Regions from separate parts of the Streptomyces paludis genome, predicted to be linked through region 2. Evidence: riboswitches for the same ligand, from Rfam matches in the RefSeq annotation. Region 2 holds a riboswitch; each other region holds the start of a gene.
The links. A riboswitch is a leader RNA that binds a small molecule or an ion and turns the genes downstream of it on or off. The one in region 2 is predicted to bind cyclic di-AMP.

Region 1 (4,488 bases), 3.7 Mb from region 2:
GCGCCCGTCGTCGAGGAGAGCGCCAAGGCGGCGGCGATCCTGCTGCTGTTCCTCTTCCGCAGACGGTCCTTCACGGGGCTGGTCGACGGTGTGGTGATCGCGGGCTTCACCGCGACCGGCTTCGCCTTCACCGAGAACATCCTGTATCTGGGGAGCGCCTTCGGCGAGGACCAGGACGTCGGCAACTCGGGCCTGGCGTCGATCACCGCCGCGACCTTCTTCGTACGGATCGTGATGTCGCCGTTCGCGCATCCGCTGTTCACCGTGCTGACGGGCATCGGCTTCGGGCTGGCCGCGATGGCCGACCGGCGCCAGAAGGTCCGCCGGGTCGCCTTCCCGCTGCTCGGCCTGGCGCTGGCGATGGGCGTGCACGCGCTGTGGAACGGCTCGGCGTCGCTGCTGGGGCCCTTCGGGTTCTACGCGGTGTACGCGGCGTTCATGGTCCCGGCGTTCGCGCTGCTGACATGGCTGGCGATCTGGAGCAGACAGCGCGAGCTGCGCACGATATCCACCGAGCTGCCGGCGTACGCGGCGGCCGGCTGGCTCACCCCGGCCGCGCCTCTCGCCCTCTCCTCGATGCGCGCCCGCGGTCTGGCCCGTACGTACGCGGGCCGTGTCTTCGGCCCGCACGCGGCCCGCGCGGTCGGTGAGTACGAGGCGTTCGCGACGTCCCTGGCGTTTCTGCGCCACCGCGCGCAACGCGGCGCGGTCGGGGCGGACTTCGTCGCGCGCGAGCGCGAGCTGCTGCACCATCTGTGGCAGCGCAGGGAGATAGCCGGCCCGGCCCTCACCCACGCGGCCCGCCTCACCGGCCGGGCATGGGCGCCGCCGCCGTACGTGGACTACGAGGGCTACAACCCGTACCGCCGGTACTGAAAGTACTGACCCGGGGCGGTAAGGGGTGGTGTGGTGCGGGACCGGACAACGGAAAACGCCGGGGCCCGCGAATGGCTCGCGGGCCCCGGCGTACGCGTCCCAACCGGACGGTGAACGTCAGGGGTTGATGCCCCGGCTGCGGAGCCAGCTCATCGGGTCGATGCCCGTGCCGCCCGCCGTGTGGACCTCCAGGTGGAGGTGGGGGCCGGTCACATTGCCGGTCGCGCCGACGCGGCCGATGACATCGCCGGTGGCGACCTTCTGGCCGACGGTGACGGTCATCGAGGACTGGTGGGCGTACCAGACCTCCGTGCCGTCATCCAGCTCCAGCACGGTGCGGTAGCCGTACGAGCCGGACCAGCCGGCCGACTTGACGGTGCCGCTGTGCACGGCCTTGACCGGCGTGCCCGTCGGCGCGGCGAAGTCGAGGCCGGTGTGGTGGCCGGAGGACCAGAGCGAACCGGCCTGGCCGAAGGTGGAGGTGATCGTGTACGAGGAGGTGGGGAGGGAGAAGCTGGCGGCCAGCTTGGCGATGCGCTCCTGCTCCGCCTTGGCCTGGGCGGCGGCCTCGGCCTCCGCCTTCCGCTCCGCGGCGGCCTTCTCGGCCTCGGTCTGCTGCTTCTTGGCCGCGGAGGCGGCCTGCTGGATGGCGGCGGCCTCGGCGGCGGCGCGCTGCTCGGCGGCGGCCTCGGCCTGCTGCTGCTCGGCCTGCTGGAGGATCCGGGCGCGGAGCGCCTCGCCCGCGTCGGTCGCGCCCTGCTCGGTGTCCGCGACCGTGAGTCCGGCGGTGGAGAGGGGCGCCTGCGCGAGCGCCTGGGCCGCCTCACTGGCCTTCTTGTCCGTCGTGCTGGTGCCCGAAGAACCGATCCCCGGAAGCGACTTGGCGTCCGGAAGATTGTCCGCGATGACATCGGGCAGGGATATGGAGACGGCCGGCTTGTCCTGCGCGGTGGCGATGCCGCCCGCGCCGACGGCGGCGATGACACCCACGCCGAGGACCGTGGAGCTGCGGGCGAGCCCGCGCTGCTTGGTGACCCGGTGCCTGCCGCGTACGGGGGGTCGGACGGTCTCCTCGGTGGGATTCCACTCCCCCCAGGTGCGCTCCGGCTCGTTGCCCTCGCCGCGGCCGAAGCGGTAGGGCTCGGCGGGGGCGGCGGTTGCTACGGAGCCTTCGGAGGCAGGCTTGTTGGACGCCACTGAGGCGCGCTCCTTTCCTTCCTTCTCGCCTACCGGGTTAGCTGACGGGTTCGGAGCAGGAAGGTCTCCTACGGGGTTCCGCTGTCCGCGCAAGGCAGCGAAAATTCCCGATTCACCCCAATGTGTGGTTCCCCGGTTCCCTTGCGGGATTCGGCGCGTGCGCGCGGTGCCATCTCTGGCGACGGCTGGGACAACCGCGCTGCGTTATCGAACGTTAATAGAGACCAGGGGTTTATTCCAAGCCGTTCCTGATGATCGTTAACGACTTCGCAACGGACACACCCGGACACAAGAGCGCGCAACCGGGCGAGTTGACCGGAGATTGGGAGGTTATGTGTTTCTGACGGTGTGTCAGCTGTTATGCGGAGCGGTACGCCCCGATCACGGCCCGTGTCCCTCGGGCCCGGGAGCGGCGGATTCCGACGCGGGGCCGGGGTCGGAGCCGGCCTCTTGAGGGCTCTCCACCCCCGCCACGGCTCCGGCCGCCGCCCCCGGCGTGAAACCGGGCGCGGAGCCCAGCACCGGCCGGCTGACCGCCAGCAGCGCCATGTCGTCCTGGCTGCCGCCGCCCGTATGCACCCGTACGTCGTCGATCAGCGCCTGGAGCAGCTCGTCGGGCCCCGGGAAGACCCGCCCGTCGAGCCGCTCACGCGGGCGGTAGAAGACACCCGCGCTGTCACGCGCCTCGGTGAGCCCGTCCGTGTAGAAGAGCAGCATCGCGCCGTCGGGATACGGATTCGGCTCCGCGCGGTCCGGCCACGCGCCCAGCTCGCTCATCCCCAGGGGCAGCGCGGGATCACCCGGCGCCAGCATCCGTACGGCACCGTCCCCGCACATCAGCAGCGGCTCGGGATGGCCGCGGTTGAGCAGCCGTACGACGTCCTCGCCGTGCGGGATCTCGGCCAGTACGGCCGTGGTGAACCCCTCGAAGACATCGACCCCGGCCCGGCGCGTCCCCTCCCGCAGCAGCGCCCGCTCCAGCCGCTGCGCGACCCCTTCGAGCGAGGGCTCCTGCTCGGCGGCCTCCCGGAACGCCCCGATGAGCACCGCCACCGCCTCGACGGCCTCCAGCCCCTTCCCCCGTACGTCCCCGACCACCAGCCGCACACCGAAGGGCGTGTCCTGTACGGCGAAGAGGTCCCCGCCGATGAACGCGCCCTCCTGAGCCGCCTCGTACCGCGCGGCGATCCGCAGCCCCCCGATCCGTTCGGCGGGTCTGGGCAGCACGGCGCGCTGGGCGGTCTCGGCGATGACACGGGCGGAGGCGAGCCGCTCCCCGCTGCGTCTGACGATGCCGGTGATGTACATGGCGAGTACGGAGACGACCAGTACGGTCAGCAGCTGGCTCAGCGACACCAGACTGATCAGCGTCGAGGTCCTTATGTGCAGCCCCACCTCGGCGACGACCGCGGCGAGCGCGACCAGGAACGTACCGACCATCGGGTAGAACGGGGCGGCGACCAGCGGCGCGGCGGCGAAGAGGGGGGCGGAGGTCACCCGGGCCGGGGTGGTGACGTCGACGACCACTCCGACGGCGATCACCAGGACCGGCAGCAGGGCCACCATCCGGCGGCCGGCCGGGGTCCGGCCGCCGCGGATGCCGCCGCGCCCCGGGTGCGGGTGGTCGTGATCCGGGTCGCCGGAGCCCCAGAAGCCGGTGCCCTCGGCAGCCCAGAAGCCCGCACCGCCGGTGGAGCGACGCCCGCCGCCGACGCGTCTTCCGAGCCTCCTCAGCTTCCCCACCACCATTGGTCTCCTCGCCCGGTCCGCTCGCGGCTGCGGACGGCTCCTCGCTCCACCCAGGCTGGCCGCTGCCGCACGAGCAGGCGACTCGCCTCGGCCGAGTGGGCTACGGGATGCACTTCACAGCCGTACCCCTCACGTTACTTGTCATAGGCTGGTATGAAATATTGATCATCGAATCAATTTGTCACCATATGACTCCGCGCTGTGCGCGCACACGACGAAGGCCCGGATTCCTAAGGAATCCGGGCCTTCGTTTTTATGAGTAGCGGGGACAGGATTTGAACCTGCGACCTCTGGGTTATGAGCCCAGCGAGCTACCGAGCTGCTCCACCCCGCGCCGTTGAAGACAACTCTACGGCATCCGGCGGACGCTCATGACCACTCCCGTGACCACTCCCACCTCAGGCCGCCTCGGCCACATCGGCCCGCACCGCGGCGGCCCACTCCACCAGCAGCCGCTGATAACGCTCCTGGTCGGCGGGGCGCAGCCCACCCCCGGAGCGCGTCCACAGGGCGCGGATCTCCTCATTGATCACCGCGGCGGTCCGCACGGACCGCACGGGCGGGACCTGGGCGGCGTGCCGGGCGGCGCGGGCACGGTGTAAAGAATCGCGGGCAACTGATGAAGAAGTGGTCGAGGAAACGAACATGGAAGCAAGGTTACGGGCA
Region 2 (4,488 bases):
GCCGCGCAGTGCATCAGCGCCGGGACGCTGTCCTCGGCGAGCGCGTGCAGCACCCGGCTGTGCTCGGCGGTGCGGTCCGTGATGATCGTCCGGTACGAGCCGATCATCCGGGCCGCCGCCCTGTCCTCCGAGAGGAGCGAGCGCAGTTGGCCGAGATCGCCGTCCCGCACCATCCGCCAGAACTCGGCGCCGTCGGCCGGGTCGGAGAGCGGGATGTTCACATGCCGGACGCCGGGCAGTGCCACATCCTCGCCGTCCAGCTTCATATCGGCGGAGTTGCGGAAGTCGAAGACCGTGTGCAGCCCCAGGCCGGTGAGGAACGCCGCGTCGGCGTCGGTGGCGTGGGCGAGATGGCCGCTGCGGAAGAGCGTGCCGCCGCGCACCCGCCGGCCGTCCGTGGTCGGCAGGCCGCCCACGTCACGGAAGTTGCGCACACCGGACAGTTCGGGCTCTGTCGACGGGACTTGCGGCAGCTGCTGCGTCACGGCGGCTCCTCCGTGTCTGCCGTCGGCGCGGCTCGCCGACGAGGTCGTGTCCTGACGATACGACATGGGTTCGGAGCCGAGGAGGTGACCGCGAGGCATCTGTCCGTAATGACTCATTGAACCCAAACTGCCCTGTTAATAGGGGAGATGGGGTGCGGTCCGTGAGCGGAATCATAACGGTGACGTTCCGTGGCGGCGCCCTCGAAGGTAAAGCCAACCCCATGGGGGATTCGAAGATCGGTCATCGACGCAGGGTGACGGGTGGTGCGTGATGATATTCCGGTCAACTCCTGCGGCTGAAAACAACTGCTTGTACCGGACGTCCGACTCGCCTACGTTCACCCTCAATCCGGGCGGAACGCCGAATCCTGCCACTGCCCGGGGACCCACACCCGAACCCTTCACGTGTGGCAGGAGCGGGGGACCCAGGCAGTACGCCGATCCGGGTGTTCCGGACCGGCTCGGGGTGAAGCCGCGCACCACGCGCGGCCGGGCAGCTCCAGCCCGAACCCGACAGCTCACCTCGTATGGCGCCGGAGAGGAACGCACATGCCCGCGAAGGGTAAGCACCGCCGACCGAAGAACAATCCGCTGTCGCGCCGCTTCATCGCCGCGAGTACGGGCGGCGCCGCCATCGCGCTGCCGCTCATCGGCGCCACCGGCGCGCACGCCGCCGGCCAGACCGCCCCCGCCGTCGCCCCGAAGGCGGCCCCGGCGACGACGGACACGGCGACGGCGCGGAGCGCGTCCACCACGAGCACGGCCACGGCGTCGACCGCGACCGCCGCGCAGGGGACCGCCGCCACGCAAATCGGCACCAGGACGACGGCCCGTACCTACTCCGTGGTCTCCGGCGACTATCTGTCGAAGATCGCCGTCGAGCAGCGGGTCAAGGGCGGCTGGCAGCGGCTGTACGAGGACAACCGCCAGGCCATCGGCGCCGACCCCGGTCTGATCCACCCCGGGCTGAAGCTGACGCTCGGCGCGAAGGCGGCGTCGGCCGCCCCCGCCCGTACCTCGGCCGCCCCCACCCGTACGTCCTCCGCGCCGGCCGCGTCCGCTCCCCGGAGCGAGGCCCCGGCGAAGGCGTCCGAGTCCGCGTCGTCCGGCCGTACGTCCTCGGACTCCGGCACCTCCGCCGGTACCTCCTCCGGCACGGCGTCGTCCAACACGGCCACGCAGACCACCGGTTCCGGCTTCCTCAAGCCCGTGGACGCGCCGATCGGCACGTCGTACCGCGCGTCGGGCGGCAGCTGGTCCAGCGGCTACCACACCGGTGTGGACTTCCTCGCCTCCGCCGGCTCCACCGTCCGGGCGGTCGGCACGGGCACCGTCGTCGCGGCCGGCTGGGGCGGCTCGTACGGCAACCAGGTCGTCGTCCAGCACAGCGACGGCAAGTACTCCCAGTACGCCCACCTCTCCGCGCTGTCCGTCTCCGCCGGGCAGAGCGTGAACGCCGGGCAGCAGATAGGCGTCTCCGGCGCCACCGGCAATGTCACGGGCCCCCACCTGCACTTCGAGATCCGCACCGGCCCGGACTACGGCTCGGACATCGACCCGGTGGCCTACCTCCGCTCGCAGGGCGTCACGGTCTGAACCCGCTCCCGACCGCGCCGCACGCGCGGCGACCGCCCGGCACCGCGGTGCCGGGCGGTCGCCTTTCCCCGGCTATTCCCGGTTGGGCGAAACTTGACGGATGGTGTTTCTCACCCACGGTCAACCCCTCCTTACGGTCGCGTAAGTCACATGGCCGGGAGGAAGATGGTCCGCTGTGGCAGACGATTCGAGAACAACAAGAGGAAACAGCGGAATCGAGTCGTACGCGGCGATCGGCGACAGCTTCACGGAAGGTGTGGGGGACCCAGGACCCGACGGGCGGTTCGTCGGCTGGGCGGACCGGCTGGCGGTCCTGCTCGCGGACCGGCTCCCGGACTCCGGCGCGACGGCCGACACCGCGCACGGGGACTTCCGCTACGCCAATCTCGCCGTACGCGGCCGGCTCCTGGACCAGGTCGTCGAGGAGCAGCTCCCCCGGGCGCGGGAACTCGCCCCGGACCTGGTGACCTTCTGCGCGGGCGGGAACGACATCCTGCGGCCCGGCGGCGACCCCGACGATGTCGCGGAGCGCCTTGAGCGCGCCGTCGCCGATCTGACCGGCTCCGTCGGCACCGTCCTGCTGACCACCGGCTTCGACACCCGTGGCGTGCCCGTACTGCGCCATCTGCGCGGCAAGATCGCCACGTTCAACGAACACACCCGGGCCATCGCGGACCGCTACGGCTGTCCCGTACTCGACCTCTGGTCCCTCCGGACCGTCCAGGACCGGCGGGCCTGGGACGGCGACCGGCTGCATCTGTCGCCCGAGGGGCACACCCGGGTCGCGCTGCGCGCCGCCCAGGTGCTCGGCGTCGAGGTGCCCGCGGACCCGGACCAGCCGTGGCCGCCGCTGCCGCCGCGCGGCACCCTGGAGGAACGGCGCGACGACATCCACTGGGCGCGCGAGTACCTGGTGCCGTGGATCGGGCGCAGGCTGCGCGGCGAGTCCTCGGGCGACCACGTCCAGGCGAAGCGGCCCGACCTGCTGCCGCTGCCCTGAGCATCCGGTCCCGGCGCTACGGGCGCGCCGGGACCACCGCGGGGAGCGCCGCCGGGGCCCGGGGCGGGAGCGGTCCGGCAGGGATCCGCTCCAGGACGCCCCCGGCGAAGACGTCGTACAGCGGCAGCGTCTCCAGGTGCACATAGCCGATGTGGCAGTCGCAGACCGCGAGCGGGCAGGCCCGGGGCGCGAGCGCGCGCCGGTAGGAGCCGTCGTACAGATTGCCCAGCTCGGCGGGGACGAAGTGGCAGCGCCGTACGGTGCCCTCGCCGTCCACGGAGATCACCGACTCGCCCGTCCGGCAGGGCAGTCCGGCCGAACGGTGCGGATCGCGGCTGTACGGGAAGAGCGGGTCCAGCTCCGTCCAGCGCGCGGCCTCCTCGTCCGTGTAGCGGTGCCCGTCCGCCGCGTTGACCCAGAGATAGACGTGCGCGGGCAGCTCGGCGCGCAGCCGGCGGGCCTGCTCCAGATGGTCTCCGAGACCGACGACGCCCACGCTGAAGCGGATACCGAGCGCCGTCAGCTCGTGCGCCTTCGTCAGAAAGCGGTCGTACGGCGTCTGTCCGGGGTGATACGTGCACCACAGCGCGAGCTTCGCCGGGTCCGCGTCCGCCAGCCAGCCGGTGCGGCAGCTCAGATTCGTCTGGATCGCCACCCGGCGCAGATGCGGCAGCCGCGACAGCTCCACCAGCGTCCGCCGGTACCAGGACCGCGTCAGGCCCTCGCCCCAGGGCGTGAACAGCACCGACAGCCGGTCCTCCCCGGGCCGCGCGGCCCAGCCGGCGAACCGCTCCAGCGCGGCCCGGTCGGCGCGCAGCTGATCGCCGCTGTCCCGCCGCTTCGCGAACGGGCAGTACGGGCAGTCGTAGTCGCAGGAGGCGAGCGGCCCGCGGTAGAGGATCGTCAGGTCCACAGCGGCCTCACTTCGGCAGATACGCGGCCATGGCGGCCCGTACGGCGGGGGAGAAGAGCGCCGGGCCCAGCGCGTCCGAGTGCGCCAGCCCCTCGGGGGAGAGCCGCAGCAGCCCGGGGCCCGCCGCCGGGTCCAGCCAGCCGAGCGCCGCGAACCGGGCCAGCTCGGCCGGGAAGTCCTCGGCGGGCCCGCCGCCGAACCGCTCGCGGTAGTCGGCCACCTCCATCCCCGCGGCCTGGAGCAGCGACTGGAGCAGATGGCGGCGGCGCGCCTCGTCCCCGTCGACCCGGCGGCCGACCTCCGCGCGCGAGAAGTCCTCCGTCGTCGTGTACGCGTCGATGATCGACCGTATCTCGCGCATGTCGACGGCGTAGTCGAAGGAGTAGTGGAGCGTGGCGGTGTACGAACGGGCCCCGCAGCCCAGGCCGATCATGCCGTCGGTCTGGCACGCGTAGTCGTCGGCGCCTTCGGACGGCGCGTCGGGCCGCCGGAAC
Region 3 (4,488 bases), 6.5 Mb from region 2:
CAGGCCGCCTCGACCGCCGCCGTTCTGCTGGCCGCCGGGACGCCGGGCAAGCGGATGGCGCTGCCGGGGGCCCGGTTCGTCCTCCAGCAGCCGGCCACCGAGGAGACGGTCATGGGCCAGCCGTCCGATCTGGCGATCCACGCCGAGGAGTTGCTGCGGCAGCGGGAGCTGCTCGCGTCGATGCTCGTCCGGCACACCGGACAGAGCCCGGAGACGATCGCCGCGAGCATCGACCGCGACACGGTCTTCGACGCTCCCGCGGCGAAAGCGTTCGGACTGATCGATCACGTGATCGAGAGCCGGAAGACCTCGGCGCTCCGGAGCCGATGAACGGGCCAACGTATCCCCGGTCGCAACGGATGTGAGGGGGCGTGAGGCGTTCCCGTACGGACGCGTCCGTACGGGAACGCCTCACCCGTTCAGGGGACGAACCCGCTGGACACAGCCGGGGAGTCGAGTTGCGCAGGGCGCCCGGAGGCGTATGACGCGGCCTCATTTCCCCGCAGGTGCCGACCTCATCGGCGCCCCCGGCTCCGATACGAAAAACCCCTTTGCCACCCCTTTGGGTCAGCCGTGAGGAAGTTCACATATCGTCGTTTCAGCTCGGAAATCCGCTCCTCCTTGGGTCAAGATCCCTGGGACGACAAGCCCCCGCCACCCCCGGCGGGGCGATCCGGGCGGACGCCGAGTCCTGCCGCCGTTCCGGATGTCTGAGTCGACAGGAGTGGATCGGCAGGAGTGGAGGACCCAAGCAGTACGGGACGACGCACGTCGTGGTCGTCCCTTGGGGTGAAGCCGTGGGATCTGTCTCGACAGGGCTCCGCGGCCGGGCAACTTCGCCAGCCCGAACCCGACAGGTCATCCTTCACAGGCGGCTGACGAAGGGTTGCGCATGACTGCGCAGACATATGTCCCGTCCTTGCTTTCCCGGACCGGTGCCGTTTCGGTCCTCACGCTCGCCGCGGTCGGCGGCTCGGTGCTCGCACCGGGCGCCGCGCCCGAGGCCCAGGCGGCCACCCACGCCGTCAAGGCGCTGAAGGTCGCCGCGTCGAAGAAGGGCGCACCGTACAAGTACGGAGCCACCGGACCGTCCCGGTTCGACTGCTCCGGGCTGACGGTCTACTCGTTCAAGAAGGCCGGCAAGAAGCTCCCGCGCACCGCGCAGCAGCAGTACAACAAGACGTCGCACATCTCCTCCGCCAAGCGGCGCAAGGGTGATCTCGTGTTCTTCCACTCGGGGAGCAACGTCTACCACGTGGGCATCTACGCGGGTTCCGGCAAGATCTGGCACTCGCCGAAGACCGGAGCGGTGGTACGGCTGGAGAAGATCTGGTCCAAGAGCGTCTGGTACGGACGCGTGGGCTGAGCGGGGCGGTCGAGCGGCGCCGGCCGTTGAGCGGCGCACCCGGTTGAGCGGTGCGAGCGGTTGAGCCGAGGGGCGGGGCCGGCCAGGGCCCGGCCGGTCCCGTCCCTCAGTTCCGGCAGCTCCGGTCGGCCGGTACGGTCCAGGGCAGCGCGATCCAGACGGTCTTGCCCCCCTCCGCCGTCGGGGTGATGGAGAGCCGCCCGCCGCACTCGGCGGTCAGCGAGCGGATGATCACCATGCCCCGGCCGTTGTCCTGCTGCACGGCCGCCGGCAGCCGTTGCGGCCAGCGCGGATGGCTGTCGGTGACCCCGACGCGCAGCCGCTCCTCGCGCTCCAGCCGGACCTCCACGGTGAACGTGGGCGACTGGCCGAAGGTGTGCTGCACGGCGTTGGTCGCCAGTTCCGAGACGATCAGCCGGACCGTGTCGGCGGTCTCCGCTTCGCCGGGCAGCCCCCACCCGGTCAGCAGATCCTCCACATATCTTCGCGCCGTGGGTACCGACGCGGGATCGCTCGGCAGTGTGATGGATGCTTCCTGATGGTCTGCCATGACGATGCCGTCCCTTTCGCACCGGACCGCACTCCGCCACAGAACGGATGACTGCGCGGACGGCCTCGGACTCCGCTTCGCCGCCAGCCTGCCACCGATCGCACCGCGCCACGGCCCGATCCGCAGAGATCTGCATATATCTGTCGCTCAAAGCGGTGAACTCTGCAACGCGAGACCGTATTCGGGCGCGGAAAAGATACCTTCTCCGCCGTCGCGCACCGGTGCGCGGAAAACGGACGGCGAGAGGATTCGGCCATGCGGCATATTCCACTGGTACGGCGGCGCAAGCTCGGCGAGGAATTGCGGCGGCTGCGCCGGGAGGCGGGGCTGACGAGCGGGGAGACCGCGCGGCTGCTCGGCTGGCACCAGTCGAAGGTGAGCCGGATCGAGACCGGCGTCAGCGGTGTGAAGGCCGGGGATCTGACCGTGCTCTTCGACGCGCTGGGGCTGGGCGATCCCCATCTGCGCTCGCTGCTCAGCTCCCTGGCGGAGCGGACCGGCGGCGGACCCGGCTGGTGGGAGGCGTACGGCGGCGCGATCCCGACGGGATACCGGGACTTCATCAGCCTGGAGTCCCAGGCGAGCACCGCGCACACCCTGGAGACCTCGGTGGTGCCGGGGCTGCTCCAGACGCCCGGCTACGCCCGCGCGGTGACCCGGGCGGCGCTGGACGGGCTGCCGGCGTCGACCGTGGACGCCCTGGTCGAGGTGCGGCTCGCCCGTCAGGCCGTCCTGCGGTCCGCGACACCGCTGCGGCTGCACGCCGTACTCGACGAGGCGGTGCTCCGGCGGCAGGTGGGCGGGCCCGAGGTGATGAGAGAGCAGTTACGACGGCTGGCGGAGCTGGCCCGGCTTCCCCATGTGTGCCTCCAGGTGCTGCCGTTCACTGTCGGCGGCTATGTCGGACTCGCCGGGCCTTTCGTTATTTTCACTTTTCCGAACATCGCTGATCTGGATTTGGTCGTTCTCGACCATTTGACGAATAGCCTCTTTCTGGAGCGGAAAGAAGACCTGGAGGCATACCGCGCCGCGTTCACGACCATGCGCGGACATGCCCTCTCGACAGCGGATTCACTCGATCTCATCGCCGGAATCGGTGCCGGAATCGGCACCGTCCCGTAGGGAGGCAGGACACATCATGGACCGCTCCGCATGGCGGCGCAGCAGCTACAGCACGGGGGCCAACAACTGTGTGGAGTACGCCCGCACCGGGCCGGGCCGGCTCGCCGTGCGCGACTCCAAGGAGGTGCGACGGCCGTCGCTGCCCTTCTCCTCAGGGGCGTGGACGGCCTTCCTGTCGGCCCTGCGCGAGCGCGAGCGCGCTCACTGATCCGGCTCCGGGGCCGCCGCCACGACCGTACGGACCGCCGCGCCGATCTGCCGCTCCGTCAGGTCGGCCCGCGCGGTCAGCCTGATCCGGGACACCCCGTCCGGCACCGAGGGCGGCCGGAAACACCCCACGGCGAGCCCCGCCGTACGGCAGTCGGCCGCCCAGCGTACGGCCGCCTCCGGCGACGGTGCCCGTACGGAGACGACGGCGGCGTCGGGCCGTACGGCGGTCAGGCCCGCGCCGGTCAGCCGCCGGTGCAGCTCGCCCGCGACCTCGCGCGCCCGGTCCGCCCTGGCCGGTTCCCGGCGCAGCAGCCGCAGCGCGGCCAGGGCGCCGCCCACGGCGGCCGGCGCGAGACCGGTGTCGAAGATGAACGTCCGGGCGGCGTTGACGAGATGGTCGATGACCCGGGCCGGGCCGAGGATCGCGCCACCCTGGCTGCCCAGGGACTTGGAGAGCGTGAGGGTGGCCACGACTCCGGCCGCGCCCGCCAGGCCCGCCGCCGCCAGGGTGCCCCGGCCGCCCTCGCCGAGCACGCCCAGCCCGTGCGCGTCGTCGGCGAGCAGCGCCGCGCCGTGCGCGCGGCAGACGGCGGCCAGCTCCGTCAGCGGCGCCGCGTCGCCGTCCACGGAGAACACGGCGTCGCTGACCACCAGCGTCCGGCGCCCCGGGTGCGGGGCGAGCGTCTTGGCGACGGCGTCGGGCGCCGCGTGCGGGACGACGACGGTCTCGGCGCGGGAGAGCCGGCAGCCGTCGACGATCGAGGCGTGGTTGCCCGCGTCGGACAGGAGCAGCCCGTCGCGGGCGGTGAGCGCGGTGAGCGCGGCCAGATTGGCGGCGTATCCGGAGGACAGGACGAGCGCCGACTCGAAGCCGCAGAATTCGGCCAGTTCGCGCTCCAGTTCGGCGTGGAGGGTGGTGCTGCCCGTGACCAGCCGGGAGCCGGTGGCGCCCGCGCCCCAGCGGAGGGCGGCGTCCGCCGCCGCGCCGGTCACCTCGGGGTGGCGGGCCAGGCCCAGATAGTCGTTGCTCGCCAGGTCCAGCAGGTCCTGCTCCGCCGGACGCGGCCGGAGCGTACGGACCAGTCCCGCCCGGGCGCGGTGGCGTGCCTCGTCGTCGGTCCAGTCGAACGGATCCTGCTGCTTCACGGTGCGGGCCTCCGGTGAGCGGTACGGCGGCCTTTTGTAGGCAGCGCACAGACTTTAACCATGGGCTGACCTGGGCAGGGTGTGGTGATGCACA

Region 1: linked by a shared signal. The riboswitch ahead of DVK44_RS14645 (M23 family metallopeptidase) and the one ahead of DVK44_RS30890 (M23 family metallopeptidase) in region 2 are both predicted to bind cyclic di-AMP.
Region 3: linked by a shared signal. The riboswitch ahead of DVK44_RS02035 (C40 family peptidase) and the one ahead of DVK44_RS30890 (M23 family metallopeptidase) in region 2 are both predicted to bind cyclic di-AMP.

What each region holds. Positions count from the first base shown of each region.
Region 1 covers NZ_CP031194.1:3,340,018-3,344,505, forward strand. The annotation lists gene DVK44_RS14640 (PrsW family intramembrane metalloprotease) at 1-876, shown strand, start outside; gene DVK44_RS14645 (M23 family metallopeptidase) at 994-2,073, opposite strand; cyclic di-AMP (ydaO/yuaA leader) riboswitch at 2,085-2,239, opposite strand; gene DVK44_RS14650 (PP2C family protein-serine/threonine phosphatase) at 2,455-3,639, opposite strand; tRNA gene DVK44_RS14655 (tRNA-Met) at 4,083-4,156, opposite strand; gene DVK44_RS36730 (hypothetical protein) at 4,221-4,379, opposite strand.
Region 2 covers NZ_CP031194.1:6,998,271-7,002,758, forward strand. The annotation lists gene DVK44_RS30885 (tyrosine-protein phosphatase) at 1-485, opposite strand, end outside; cyclic di-AMP (ydaO/yuaA leader) riboswitch at 880-1,013, shown strand; gene DVK44_RS30890 (M23 family metallopeptidase) at 1,035-2,081, shown strand; gene DVK44_RS30895 (SGNH/GDSL hydrolase family protein) at 2,257-3,081, shown strand; gene DVK44_RS30900 (STM4011 family radical SAM protein) at 3,098-3,994, opposite strand; gene DVK44_RS30905 (STM4012 family radical SAM protein) at 4,002-4,488, opposite strand, start outside.
Region 3 covers NZ_CP031194.1:480,568-485,055, forward strand. The annotation lists gene DVK44_RS02030 (ATP-dependent Clp protease proteolytic subunit) at 1-330, shown strand, start outside; cyclic di-AMP (ydaO/yuaA leader) riboswitch at 698-889, shown strand; gene DVK44_RS02035 (C40 family peptidase) at 893-1,366, shown strand; gene DVK44_RS02040 (ATP-binding protein) at 1,473-1,916, opposite strand; gene DVK44_RS02045 (helix-turn-helix domain-containing protein) at 2,172-3,038, shown strand; gene DVK44_RS02050 (DUF397 domain-containing protein) at 3,055-3,246, shown strand; gene DVK44_RS02055 (8-amino-7-oxononanoate synthase) at 3,240-4,394, opposite strand.